Regions from separate parts of the Thalassospira sp. MIT1004 genome, predicted to be linked through region 1. Evidence: predicted binding sites of a transcription regulator. Region 1 holds the regulator's gene; the other holds the start of a gene.
The links. The regulator PhoB, encoded in region 1, activates phosphate uptake and scavenging genes when phosphate is short. The targets are predictions, from matches to a motif close to TNTCATAAAACTGTCA.
Positions count from the first base shown of each region.

Region 1 (7,481 bases):
TTGGTGACGAAGGTTACCTTGCTGACCGTGGTCTCATCCCGATGGATGCGGCCGAGCGTGAAGCAGTTCGTAATGCTGCGCTGAACCTTGCTCCGCTGAGCATGTAACGCGATCTTTCAACCGGTGGCAGCCTTTTCTGCCACCGGTTTCTTTGTTTTCAGGCTTTAATTGATTTATTCTTGGACCTGCCTTAAACGCGCACCAAGTTTTTTGGTCATTCTTTGGCAAATGGATTAATCGCAATGTCCCTGACCTATTTGCTGCTTGCTGTGGCACTCCTGTGTGCCGTGTCATTTTATTTCGGTCGACAGCGCGCGGTTGCCCTGTCGAACGGTCGATACAGCAATCTTCATTCGCTGCCTGCGCATTACGGGATGTATACGGCGTTGTGGTGCGGCCTGCCGGCTTTGGGCCTTTTGCTGGTTTGGATGATGTTTGAAGGGACGATCATTCAGACAATGATCGTTGCCGATCTTCCCGAAGAAGTGACGTCCAATTCCGGGCTGTTATCTTTGGCGCTTAACAGCATCTCGCAAATTGCTGCCGGAGGCGGGGAACATCTTACCGTTTCTCCCGAGATTGTAGAGGCCGGCCATCGGCTTGCCAATCTTAACACCATCGCAAATGCTGCTCTTATTGTTGTGATGGTGTCTGTTGCCCTGGTGGGCTTGGCTCTGTCTTACCGCCGGATTTCTTCGGAAATGCGCGCGCGAAACAATGTCGAACGGCTGTTTCGCTATATCATGATCGTGTGTTCGGCGATTGCCATCCTGTCGACGGTCGGCATTGTTTTCTCGCTTTTGTTTGAAGCGCTGCATTTCTTTGGCAAGGTCAGCCCGCTGGACTTCCTGTTCGGTCTGGAATGGAGCCCGCAGACGGCCATCCGCGCAGATCAGGTGGCGTCCGACGGTGCATTTGGCGCAATCCCGCTTTTTGTTGGAACATTGCTGATTACGCTGATTGCAATGTTTGTGGCGGTGCCGGTCGGTTTGTTCTCTGCCATCTATATGGGTGAATATGCATCGCCGAAATTCCGGGCGGTTGCCAAACCTGCCCTTGAAATTTTGGCCGGTGTTCCGACGGTTGTGTACGGCTTCTTTGCTGCCCTGACAGTTGCTCCGTTCTTGCGCGACAATGGTGCTGTGCTTGGACTTGATGTCAGTTCCGAAAGTGCGCTGGCTGCGGGTCTGGTCATGGGGGTCATGATCATTCCGTTCGTGTCATCGCTGTCTGATGATGTCATGTCACAGGTGCCGAAGTCGTTGCGCGACGGATCATATGGCCTTGGTGCAACAAGGTCTGAAACCATTCGGCATGTGATTTTCCCCGCAGCCCTGCCCGGTATTGTTGGTGCGGTATTGCTGGCGGTGTCGCGTGCGATTGGGGAAACCATGATCGTTGTGATGGCTGCCGGACTTGCCGCCAACATGACGGTAAACCCGTTGCAGGCCGTGACCACTGTTACCGTGCAGATCGTAACACTTCTGGTCGGTGACCAGGAATTCGACAGTGCCAAAACCCTGTCGGCATTTGCACTGGGTCTGCTTCTTTTCCTTATCACCTTGGGTCTGAACGTGTTTGCCCTTAAGGTTGTTCAGAAGTATCGCGAGAAATATGACTGATATGGCATCGCTTATGGAAGACAGAGCCGCCGCAAAAGTGATCTCTGGCAATCTGCACACGCCGGTTGACTGGGACAGCCCGAAATTGGCACGTAACATTAAAAAACGTTACGCAGCGGAACGCAGGTTCAAGATTTACGGCTTAAGCGCAATTGCCATCGCTCTTATGGCGCTGGTTGTGCTTGGCTATTCGATCATTTCGAAAGGTTATAGTGCCTTTTTCCAGACCTATGTTCAGATGGAAATCTTTTTCGACCCGGCCAAGATTGATCCGGACGGAACAGGTGATCCGGCAATTATTGGCAGGGCCAATTTTGATAGTCTGATCAGGGATGCACTGAGCAAACAGTTCCCGGAAGTGAGCGGACGTAGCGAACGGCGTGATCTCTATGACATTGTTTCGGGCGGGGCATCTTATGATCTGCGCGAGAGGGTGCTTGAAAATCCGTCTCTGATCGGACAGACCCGGAAGGTCTGGCTGATTTCCGGTGACGACTTTGATATGCTCAACAAAGGTTATATCAGTGCAAACACAGACGAAGGCGACCGTCGCCTGAACGATCAGGAAATTGGTTGGTATAATACACTGGTCTCTCAAGGATCGGTCGAAAAGCAGTTCCATACGCGGTTCTTTACCAATGGTGATTCCCGCGAACCGGAATTGGCCGGGATCTGGGGCGCTGCGGTCGGGTCTTTCTATACCCTGGTTGTGACACTGATACTGTCGTTTCCGATTGGTGTTCTGGCGGCGATCTATCTGGAAGAATTTGCACCGCGAAACCGGTTCACGACGATTGTCGAAGTCAACATCAACAACCTTGCGGCTGTGCCGTCGATCGTGTTCGGTCTTCTCGGGCTTGAGGTTTACCTTAATGTCATGCACCTGCCGCGGTCGGCCCCGGTTGTTGGTGGTCTGACGCTGGCCCTCATGACATTGCCGACCATCATCATCGCATCACGTGCGGCGATCAAGGCAGTGCCGCCGTCGATCCGGCAGGCTGCCCTTGGTCTTGGGGCGTCGCCGGTTCAGACGGTGACCCATCACGTGTTACCGCTGGCGATGCCCGGTATTCTGACCGGGACCATCATCGGCATGGCGCAGGCTCTTGGGGAAACCGCACCGCTTCTGATGATCGGTATGGTGGCGTTTATTGTTGATATCCCGGGCGGGGCACTTGATCCGGCGACAGTTCTGCCGGTGCAGATTTATCTGTGGGCGGATAGTCCGGAACGTGCCTTTGTCGAGAAGACTTCGGCGGCCATCATGGTCTTGCTGGGCTTCCTGATTCTGATGAACGGATTGGCCGTGTATCTGCGCAAGAAATTTGAACGGAAGTGGTAAAATGGCTGTTGTAACTCAAAGCGCAATGACGGCAGAGCCGTCAGTCACTAGCCCGAAAATGACGGCCCGTGACCTCAATCTTTTCTACGGCGACAACCAGGCGCTTTTTGATGTCAATCTTGACATTGTCGAACGTCAGGTCACAGCACTTATCGGCCCGTCGGGCTGCGGCAAATCAACCTTCCTGCGGTGCATGAACCGCATGAATGACACGATTGACGGTGTCACGATCAAGGGCAAGGTAACGCTTGATGACCGTGATATCTATGACAAGGCAATCGACGTTGTTCAGTTGCGCGCGCGCATTGGCATGGTGTTCCAGAAACCGAACCCGTTCCCGAAGTCGATTTATGACAACGTGGCCTATGGCCCACGTATTCACGGTCTGGTGAATTCGCGCGACGAGCTCGATGAAATCGTCATGACCTCGCTTGAACGGGCGGGTCTACTGAAAGAAGTCAAAGACCGTCTGCCGGAACCGGCAACCGGTCTTTCTGGTGGGCAGCAGCAGCGTCTTTGCATTGCACGTGCGGTTGCCGTCAGCCCCGAAGTCATCCTGATGGATGAACCGTGTTCGGCACTTGACCCGATTGCAACCGCAAAGGTCGAGGAACTGATCGACGAGCTTCGTTCGAACTACACCATTGTGATCGTGACGCACTCCATGCAGCAGGCTGCCCGCGTGTCGCAGCGCACGGCGTTTTTCCATCTCGGCAAGCTGGTCGAAGTGGGCGAAACCGATCAGATTTTCACCAATCCCAAGGACGAGCGCACCAAGGGATACATTACGGGTCGCTTCGGTTAAGTCCGGGCAGGAGTATTTTCGATGGTCGATGAGAAACATCATATCGTCAGTTCGTTTGACGAAGAACTGACCCGTCTGAACAACATCATTTCGCAGATGGGCGGGCTTGCCGAAAGTCAGCTGATTTCCGCCATTCGTGCGATCGTTAAACGGGATTCTGAACTGGCCGAGAAGGTCATTCTTTCCGATCACCGTATCGATACGCTGGAACAGGAAGTGCAGGATTTTGCCGTACGTCTTCTGGCCCTGCGTCAGCCGATGGCAGATGACCTGCGACAGGTGGTGACCGCGCTTAAACTGTCCAACGATCTAGAACGTATCGGTGATCTGGCGAAAAATATCGCCAAGCGTGCGCAGGTTCTTAACCAGGTGCCGCCGATCCGCCCGGTTCAGGTGATCCCGAACATGGCCAAGCTGTGCCAGGAAATCATCAAGGACGTTCTGGATGCCTATATCGAAGGTGATGCGGAAAAGGCCCAGCGTGTCTGGGCGCGCGATCAGGAAGTTGACGATATGTACAATTCCCTGTTCCGTGAACTGCTGACCTATATGATGGAAGATCCGCGTAACATCACGGCATCGACCCATCTGCTGTTTATCGCCAAGAATATCGAACGTATTGGCGATCATGCGACCAACATTGCCGAAACGATCTATTACCGGATCAAGGGCGAAGACCTGCCGATGGATACTCGGCCAAAAAATGACGCGGCGAACTTTGCCGTCGTAGAACCGAATGAGTGACACTGGAGCATAGGAAGATGGACCCAACGGTTCTTATCGTCGAGGACGAAGCTGCAATCGTAACCATGTTGCGCTACAACCTCGAACGCGAGGGGATGCAGGTTGTCGAAGCCGGGGACGGTGACGAAGCGTTGAAAATTCTGGCCGAAACCCATGTCGATCTGGTCCTTCTGGACTGGATACTGCCGGTGATGTCAGGGATCGAGGTTTGCCGCCAGATCCGCCGGAAGCCTGAAAGCCGCGATTTGCCGGTGATCATGGTTACGGCGCGTGGCGAAGAAGGCGACCGCATCCGCGGCCTTGATACCGGGGCCGATGATTATGTAACCAAGCCGTTTGCGATTGGTGAATTGCTGGCCCGTATTCGCGCACTTCTGCGTCGATCCGGTCCGGCGCAACCACAAGGGCAGTTGATCTATTCCGATATCGAAATGGATCTGGCCGCCCATCGTGTCAGTCGTAACGGCAAGGCTATCCATCTTGGCCCAACCGAATTCCGTCTGCTGCGTTATTTCCTGGAACATCCGGGGCGGGTTTTCTCGCGCGAGCAGCTTCTGAATGCGGTTTGGGGGCCGAATATCTATGTCGAAACCCGCACGGTTGACGTTCACATTCGTCGTCTGCGCAAGGCATTGAATGACGTCAAGGGAACGCGCGATGTGATCCGCACGGTTCGTGCTGCTGGCTATGCACTGGATGTCGAAGCCGCTTGATTGCGGTTATTCTGGAAGACGAAACGAAAGACCCCCATTCTCGTGATGGGGGTCTTTGTGTTTCAGGTGCTTTTCCTGGATTTTGCCGGTTTGGCAGTTTTTTGTGCCTGGTCTTCGGTTTTTTGGCGCGCGGTGCGCGGGGCAAGTTCGTTCATCAGCAGCATATCGGCACGCCGGAACTTGGCTATTTCGATATCGATATCTTCCTGCGGGATATCGCAGGCCGCCAGAACGTGATCGGACAGGCGTAAACCGGTTTCAAGTACCTCGGGGATGGCCGCATCGGCACCACTGCGTGACAGCGGACCGATATGGGTGATGTCCTGGGCACGGGCAAAGATTTTCAGATGCGGATAATGCTGTCGCAGCAAGGCGACGGTCTTTTCGGTTGCGTGCGGGTTGCCCATGGCAACGGCGGCAATATGGGCCTGTTCGGTATGGGCGGCACGAAATGTTTCCGGTCGGGACCCATCGGCAAAATAAACAGGCAGACCTTCGGCTCGGCCACGCGAAACCTGTTGGGCATCGGATTCCAGAACGATAAACGGGATTTCCTTGGTGCGCAGCAGACGGGCCAGAACCCGGCCGACGCGCCCGCAACCAATCACCAGAACATGTTTCTGAATGCCGTCGGTTTCATCCGAGATCTCGCTTAGCTGATCGGTTTCCTTTGGATGAAGCTTCTGTTCGATGCGGTGGCCGAGCGAAATCAAAGTCGGCGTCAGACCCATCGAAATCGCAACCACCGGGATCAGCATCACGGCGATGTCAATCGGAACCGCCCCGTTCTGCGATGCCAGTGCAAGCATGACGAAGGCGAATTCACCACCGGCGGCCAGGCTCATGGCGACCCGAATTGAAGATGCACGGTTAAAGCCGATCAGCAGGGACAATCCGAAAAGAACCGCTGCCTTTATGACCAGAAGCCCGATCAGCCACAAAATGATCGTTCCGGCCTGACCGATGACCACATTGGCATTGACCGACATTCCCACAGACATGAAGAACAGCGACAGGAAAACACCGCGAAATGGCGAAATGTCGGCTTCGATCTGATGGCGGAATTCGGTTTCGGCCAACATTACCCCGGCGATAAAGGCACCAAGCGCCATTGAAAGGCCCGCGGCTTCGGTCAATGTGCTGGCAGCCAGAACGACAAACAGGGTCCCGATTGCAAAAAGTTCCGGGTTTTTAAGAGCCGCAATATACCGAAACAGTCGCGGCAGGAGATAACGACCGGTCAGCAACAATACAGCAACCGCCCCCACACCGCTTAGTGCGCTGATCCAGGGGCTGGTTTCGCTCCCGGCATTGCCAGCGGCCTGCACCATGATCAGGAAGGGACCAACCGCAACGTCCTGCAACAGCAGGATGGCAAGGGCTGCACGCCCGAAACGTGTGTGCAACTGGCGTTCATCAGAAAGCTGTTTAAGGATAATGGCTGTTGATGACAGGGCCAGTGCTCCGGCAATCACGATGGAGGCGGGCATATCGTAATTGATCAGCAGCAATACACCGAACATCACGGCCATCGTGACGCCGATCTGCAGGAAACCAAGGGTCGCGAACCGGCCCCCAATCACGCGCAGGCGTTCGCGCGACAATTCAAGACCGATCATGAACAGCAGAAAGACAATGCCAAGCTCGGCGACGGTTGAAATGTCTTCGCGGTCACTGATCAGGCCAAAACCGAAAGGGCCGATGCAAAAGCCGCCGATCAGGAAACCGATGATCGAGTTCGCACGTAATTTCTGTGCCAGCGGGACGGCAATCACCGCGGCGGTCAGGACAAGGAACAGCTCGAAAAGAACGCTGTGTGACATGATGGATTATGCGTCCGGCGCAGATAGGCGTGTAAAGGAAGTCGTTCAAATCAGGATAGCGGAAATACCCCTATGATTTCTATGGAAATTTCGCGTATGAGAGGGCATCTGTGATGGATGACACGTCTTAAGAGCAGGCGACCGCGACGATTGCTTTCGGTATGCGTGCCAGTGTGGGAACCGCATCACACCGATGTGACGAATGGTATTACGACGGGACGACGCAGCTTGCTATTCTACGTTCGCAATGCCATGTTCCGCTGGCCCGTAAAAGGGCATGGAACAATCAGAAATTTCCCCAAACGAGCAGGCCGGAATTGGAACAGTTCATCCCCTATTTGCAGATTATCGGTGGTCTTGTGCTTTTGACTGCCGGTGGTGAGTTCATTGTTCGCGGTGCTGTCGGTCTGGCGCTGTTGATGGGGGTTTCCA
Region 1 covers NZ_MCAO01000011.1:347,583-355,063, reverse strand. Annotated here, with positions in the region: gene BC440_RS06415 (PstS family phosphate ABC transporter substrate-binding protein) at 1-107, shown strand, start outside; gene pstC (phosphate ABC transporter permease subunit PstC) at 243-1,622, shown strand; gene pstA (phosphate ABC transporter permease PstA) at 1,615-2,964, shown strand; gene pstB (phosphate ABC transporter ATP-binding protein PstB) at 2,966-3,769, shown strand; gene phoU (phosphate signaling complex protein PhoU) at 3,791-4,513, shown strand; gene phoB (phosphate regulon transcriptional regulator PhoB) at 4,531-5,226, shown strand; gene BC440_RS06385 (cation:proton antiporter) at 5,289-7,049, opposite strand; gene BC440_RS06380 (calcium/sodium antiporter) at 7,367-7,481, shown strand, end outside.

Region 2 (7,481 bases), on a different contig from region 1:
GTTAAGTGTGCCGTCGCATTTCAGCATATCGGCAAGCGTGTTGAGCTTGTCGTTATCGGCCTGGGTGATGATGTGGGAATAATAGCCGTTCGTACCATCGCTTTTGGACGTCTGGACGAAAACTTCGCCGCCCGCACGATCAACGGCTTCCATCGCCGACTTGTTACCAAACCAGCCAACGTGAACCTTGCCAAAACGCATGCCTTCGATGATGCCGGCATAATCCGGGGCAAAGAATGCCTCGACCTTTTTGCCAAGCGCTTCTTCCATATCGTCGATCATCGGCTGCCACTGTGCCTTCAGGTTGGCACTCGACTCAGTCGAAATGAAACCGAACACGATGGTTTCCGGGTCTTTTTCAAGCGGCTTGAATTCGACATCGGCATAGGCCATGCCGGTTACGAGCATGCTGGCAGCAAGGGCTGCGGATGCAATTGTCTTGCGGATCATGGGAAGTCCCCCGTCAGGTTGGTTGGTAGAGGTGAAATAAAAAGAGATGTAAGGCAGAGAGAAATCGTCCTGATCTAGCTTGAAACGAAAGCCAGATCCTTCTCCGCGACCCTGCTCTTGGCCGGAACGTCATCCGGGGCAGGTGCGAAAAGCTCGGAAGAATATTCGCCGTAAAGTTCGCGCAGGAATTCCGGCGTCAGTTCGGTGGATGGACCGTCAAAAACGACTTCGCCATCACGCATCGCAATCGTGCGCGCACAATAATCACGGGCATAATCGACCTGATGCAGCGATACGATCACGGTGACATTGTCTTCGCGGTTCACACGATCAAGCGTATTCATCACCTTGCGTGATGACGCCGGATCAAGGGATGCAATCGGCTCATCGGCCAGAATAAGGCGTGCGCCCTGCGTGATCGTGCGCGCAATCGCGGCACGCTGCTGCTGCCCGCCCGAAAGGTTGCGCGCCTTTTTCATCGCATGCCCGTCAATGCCGACCCGCTTTAACGCGGTCATCGCCCGAATGCGCTCAGCCTTGGTGAACAGGCAAAGCGACCCGCGCCATGCCGGCACACGGCCCAGCATCCCGGTCAGAACATTGGTCAGAACCGTCAGGCGGCTGACCAGATTGAATTGCTGAAACACAACGCCGATATCGGCGCGCACCTTGCGCGCACCCCTTGCAATACGGCCGTTCTGCTGGATGACTTCACCGAATACTTCGATCTTGCCACCATCGCGATCCCCGCGCAGCAAACCGGCAATATGACGGATAAGGGTGGATTTGCCCGAACCGGACGCCCCGATCAGCGCGACCATCTCGCCCTCGCGGACCTGTAAACTGACATTGTTCAATGCCCGTTTATCGCGCGAGAAGCTCTTGTTCAGTCCGGAAATATCTACGACCAGCATTAAAGTCCGCCTGCTTGTGTTTCGCTGGTCAAGAAGCTACGCACAAACCGCGACTCTATGGTGACGATGATGTTACAGTTCGATGATTACGACGCCTTCATTTCACCGACAACAATCAAACTTGTCTATACATCAAGATATTCTTCAAATAAAAAAATGATCCCTCAAGAAATAGCAGTGTAATAATTCAATTATTACTTGTGACCGCGTTCACAAATAGCGATACAGGCGAGCCAGATCACGAAAAACCCCGACAGAAAGAAACTGCCGGGGTCTCGTATTTCGCATAATCGCGTATGGATTTACTTGATGGCCTCAATCGCGGCGATGACATCATCTTCGATATCCAGCCCCTGAATTTCCGCATCCCGGCGCGCATTCTGCCCGCGCCGCCCCGGCAACCGCACGGTTTCCTCAAGCGCGATTTCATCTGCGATATAGCGCAAATGATCAATGATCCCCGCCCCACCGACTGCAACCGGATCAATCGCAATCACCAGCTGGCCAAGTGCTGGCGGCGCACCCTTGTCATCAAACAGCGACGATGACTGATGCCCGAATTGGGCACCGGTCAACCCGGCGGCCAGCATTTCGACCATCATGGCAAGTGCCGCGCCCTTGACCCCGCCTGCCGGAATCATCGTGCCTTCAAGCGCCTTGACCGCATCGGTGGTCGGATTGCCGTCTGCATCCAATGCCCAGTCATCGGGGATCGGAACCCCTTTCTGCTTGGCCGCCATGATCTTGCCGCGTGCGACTTTTGACAATGCCAGATCAATCACGATCGGATCGCCATCGCCAATCGGGGTGGCAAAGGCAATCGGGTTGGTGCCAAACATCGGACGACGCCCACCCCAGGGTGCCATCGCGGCCGGGGCATTGGCAAACATCATCGCCGCCAGCCCCGCCTCAGTCAGTCTTTCCACGGTAAGCCCCATCACCCCGGCATGGTGGGATTTATGGATTGCCGCCACCGCAATCCCCTGACTACGCGCGATATCGGGCAATCGTTCGATCATCAGGTCAAGTGCGGGATAGGCAAAGCCGAACTGCGCATCAATCCGCAACACGGCGGGAAACGGCTGATCGGCAACCGGCTTGGCGAACCCGTCCACCTTGCCCGCACGGGCCTGCGCGGCATAGGCCGGAACGCGGCGCAAACCGTGCCCGCCCTGGCCTGCGGCCTCGGCCGTGATCAGGGCGGTTGCCACCGATCTGGCATTGTCGGGATCAACCTTGCAACGCAGCAGGGTATCACACACAAGCGCATGTGCGTCAGACAGGGAAAGCTTCATTATGATGACCTTAAAGATGGTGGCGGGCCCGGATACCATAGCCCCCGGCACCGCCAAGCGCAAAGGTCTTGTGCACCGCAACCCTGCCAAACCCCTACGACAGAACGATAAAAATGCGCTGTAACCCTGCTAAAATTTCGCCGCAAAGTCGTATGAGTATCCCGGCATGGTTCATGCTGCCCGAAACACGGCATTCAGACCCGGACAGCCTCCAAACACAGGATATTTCCAATGCGCAAAGCAACCTCTTTAACCTTCGCCGCATTTGGCATCGCCAGCAGCCTGTGGCTTGCCGGTTGTGCCGCCACGACCAAACCGGCCGAGGAAAAATCCCCCGCCGACTGGTCGGCCATCGCGGATCGCGACTGGCAATTGATGCGGATAGAGGCCAAAGACAAAACCCTGATGCCAATGACCCCGATCCTCGCCAGCATCAATTTCACCAAGGATGGCAAGGTTGCCGGATCGACCGGTTGCAACCGCTATTTCGGGAATTACACCCGAAACGACACCGCCCTTGATGTCTCCCCGCTTGGCAGCACCAAAATGATGTGCATGGAAAACGCGATGGAGATCGAAGACGCCTTCATCGCCGCCATGGCCGATGTCAAAGGCTGGAAATTGCAGGACGACGATCTGATGCTGGTCGACGCCAGCAACAAGTCAATCATGACATTCGAGCAGATCAAACCGTAAACCGGCCAACACCCGCACAAAAGGGGCGCATTGTTTTGCGCCCCTTTTTACGTCTATCCGTCTTCCGCTTATCGTGGCTCGCTGCGCAATCCCTGAATGATCGAATAACACGCCAGCAGAAGAATGATCGCAAACGGGAAACCGGTTGAAACCGCCATCGCCTGCAAGGCTCCCAATCCGCCGCCAAGCAGCAGCGCAATCGCAACCAGCCCTTCAAACGTGCACCAGAATATACGCTGGGGCACCGGGGCGTCGACCTTGCCGCCTGCGGTAATCGTATCAATCACCAGCGACCCGGAATCCGATGACGTGACAAAGAACACGATCACCAGAACAATGCCGATAAAGGACGTGATCGAGTGCAACGGCAATTGTTCAAGCATGGTGAAAAGCTTGATCGGAAGGGCGGCATCGGCAATCGCCTGAACACCTTCATTGACCATATGCACCGCCGTCCCGCCAAATGCGGTCATCCACAGCACACAAACCAGCGACGGAATGATCAGAACACAGGTAATGAATTCCCGCACCGTCCGGCCCCGCGATACGCGCGCAATGAACATGCCGACAAACGGCGACCACGAAATCCACCACGCCCAATAGAATGACGTCCAGCCCTGGCTGAAATTGGCATCCTCGCGCCCGATCGGGTTCGAAAGCGCCGGCAGATATTCGACATAGGCGACAAGGCTCGTGAAAAAGCCCTTGATGATATCCATCGTCGGCCCGACCAGCACGACAAACAGCAAAAGCAATGCCGCCAGAACCATATTGATTTCCGAAAGCCGCTTGACCCCGGCATCAAGCCCGGCAAGGACAGAAATCAGCGCAATGCCGGTAATCCCGATGATCAGGAACACCTTCGATCCGTCGGATTCCGGTAACCCGAACAGGAATTGAAGCCCGGCATTGGCCTGTTCCGCCCCAAAACCAAGCGACGTCGCAAGCCCGAACAGGGTGGCAAACACCGCCATGATATCAATCACGTGCCCGGTCCAGCCCCAGACACGCTCGCCAAAGACCGGATAAAATACCGACCGCATGGTCAATGGCAGGCCCTTGTTAAACGAAAACAGCGCAAGTGCGAGCGCCACGGTGGCATAAATCGCCCACGGATGAAGGCCCCAATGGAAAATCGTTGCCGCCATGCCAAGGTCAAAGGCCGCGTCCGCATCGCCCATCGCCCCGCCAAGCGGTGCCCAGTCCGTCCTGGCCCCGCCATCACCAACAACCGCACCCCCCATCGAGGTGGTGAAATGCGAAATCGGTTCTGACACGCCATAGAACATAAGGCCGATGCCCATGCCTGCGGCAAACAGCATGGCAAACCAGCCGCTATAGGAATAATCGGGCGTCGCATCCTGCCCGCCAAGCCGCACCTTGCCCAGCGGGGAGACGATCAGAAACAGGCACAACAGAACAAACACATTCGCCGCCGACAGGAAAAACCAGTCAAGCGTCGATGTCAGCCAGCCCCGCATGTCATTGAACATCGGCCCCACACTGTCCTGAAACGCCAGTGTCAGAAACACGAACGCCACAATCGATAAACCCGATATCAGAAAGACGGGATTGTGCACATCAAGCCCGAACGGCCCGATCTGTGTGGTGATGTTATCCTGCCCGATCTCATAATCGGTCTCGATCGGATTGGCGGCACCATCCGGGCTTTCGATGCCCGTCTCGGCATTCGATCCCATGAAAATCTCCCTTGAAAAGCATGTTTGCGGCCACCCCCGGCCGCAATTTTTCCGATTTGCCTGCTATTAACGCACCAGGAACACGGAATGATCCCAATGCGACGCAACATATCCGCCGTGGGATGCAAAAATATGATCGGCAATACCCGGCACATGGGATGCCATGACGATCACATCCGCCCTGGCCTCTGTTGCCGCATCAACAATGATTTCGCTCAGATCAATCGCCGGATCATGTGAAATGCGGGTCATGCCCGAACAGCTGATACCGGTCTTCTTGCCCTGCTCCTCGGCAAAGGCCGCCATCTTGCGATCATATTCCGCCGGATTGTGCGCAATGGGGGATGGGGTATTTGTCCCGACCCCGAAAAAGCATATTTCCGCACCATAATGCTTTGCCAGATCCGCCGCCGTCGAAAGCGCCTTTTCCAGCCTGTCGATATGCGTCAGATCCACGGGTACCATGATCTTGCGATACATTCCCTGCCTCCGTTCTACGGGTGCCCTAACGGGCAAAACACACCTTCGAAACAGATGAGGCGACCAAGACTATCACCAGAACAGGAAATGATCAAAATCCCCATCGCGCAGGGATTTTACGTCACCGGTGAAGACAGGAACAAATTCGCAGCACTATCGGTCACATTATTCCGCGGCCATGCGCTTTATCGCATCACACAAAAACCGGAACCCGGTCGCTGCCCCGTCGCTCATATACCGCGCACGCAGCCAGCCATGGATCATCTGCGGTTCTTCGCGGTACGTCACATCAATCCCGGCCCGGGCAAGGCGCGCGGCATATTCCCGCCCGTCATCGCGTAGCGGATCAAAATAGGCCGCCGTGATATAGGTCGGCGGCAATCCGCGCAAATCCTCCGCCGAAAGCGGATAGGCCACCGGATCATCCATCGGTGCCTTCAGGACATCGCGATAATAAATCACATCATCGGTACTTAATCCGGGGGCCGATGCCATCTGCCCATAGGATGGCCAGCCAAGATCACCGCCAAGGGCCGGATAAATCAGGACCTGCCCGATCACGCCTGCGCCAAGCCCCTCGTCGCGCGCCCGGATCGCAAGGCCGCCTGCCAATGTCGCCCCGGCACTATCCCCGATCAGGACGATCTCCGCACCGCGCGACAGCACATCGCGCGCAACGCCAAACGCATCCTGATGCGCCGCTGGCCAAAGATGCTCGGGGGCCAGCCGGTAATCGACCGAAATCATTTCCGCCCCCGCCGCCTCGGCCATCTCGGCACAGATCGCATCATGGCTATCAAGCGATCCGACGATAAACCCGCCGCCATGCAGGTAAAGCAACTTCCGCGTTGTGCGAATCTTGGCCGGGTAATACATCCGCACCGCCACCCCGGCAATATGGTCATCACGGCTCAGAAGCCCCGGCGGATGGGGATAGGCAAAGGCATCACAAAGGGCACCATACCATTTGCGTTGCTGCGCAATATCGGCCGCAACCGCATCGGGCGGATAAAGCCGGTCGCATCTGGCGATGAAGTCACGGATGCCTGCTTCGTCGGGCATCGGGCTATAGGCGATATCCGGCACCGCCTGATCGGACCCGTCCATGTCGCACAACTTCCCCAATGATGTTTGATTGATCTATCCGCAAGCCTAACGCGTTCGCCCCTGCTGTGAAAAGCGGGCAATTATGTCTTTTGAAATTCAGCCCCGCACAAGATCAAAGCGGAATCAAAGCGAAACCGCCTCGACCGTTGCTTTCAGCAACGCCGCACTGCGATGAAGGGCCGCCCTTTCCTCGGCGTCCAGATCGGGGAAAAGATCGGTCATGATGCCCGTGGCCCCGATCACGCGCGGAATCGAAAGCGCGACATCGGCCACCCCTTCGATCTCGCGATTGACCATCGATACCGTCAGGACTTCCTGCTGATCCTGCGCAATCGCCTTGACGATCCGCGCAAGCCCCGCGCCAATCCCGTAATAGGTCGCCCCCTTGCCCTTGATGATCTTATAGGCCGCATTGCGCACCCCATCATCAATCCGGGCCCGGACATCGGCGGTAATCGCCGATCCGACCTGGGCGGCAAACCCGGCCAGTGAAAGCGACCCGGCCCGCGCATTCGACCATGCCAGAACCTCGCTATCGCCATGCTCGCCAAGGACATAGGCATGTACTGATTGCGGCGAAATCCCCAGATGCCGGCCCAGCAAACTCCTGAACCGTGCGGTATCAAGGATCGTGCCCGATCCGATCACCTTGGCGGCCGGAAGCCCAGATAACCGCACCGTGATCTGGGTCATGATATCAACCGGGTTTGACGCAATCAGCAAAATCGCATCGGGGGCAACCCGCAACACATTGCCCACCACATCGCGAAACACCGCCGCATTGCGTTCCAGCAACGCCAAACGCGTTTCACCGGGTTTCTGGCTGACCCCGGCGGCAA
Region 2 covers NZ_MCAO01000005.1:2,950-10,430, forward strand. Annotated here, with positions in the region: gene phnD (phosphonate ABC transporter substrate-binding protein) at 1-450, opposite strand, end outside; gene phnC (phosphonate ABC transporter ATP-binding protein) at 525-1,364, opposite strand; gene BC440_RS02645 (Ldh family oxidoreductase) at 1,667-2,659, opposite strand; gene BC440_RS02650 (META domain-containing protein) at 2,891-3,355, shown strand; gene BC440_RS02655 (BCCT family transporter) at 3,424-5,055, opposite strand; gene BC440_RS02660 (universal stress protein) at 5,122-5,535, opposite strand; gene BC440_RS02665 (alpha/beta hydrolase) at 5,701-6,642, opposite strand; gene BC440_RS02670 (L-lactate dehydrogenase) at 6,766-7,481, opposite strand, start outside.
Region 2: the regulator PhoB is predicted to act here: its motif matches at 1,437-1,452, upstream of phnC (phosphonate ABC transporter ATP-binding protein).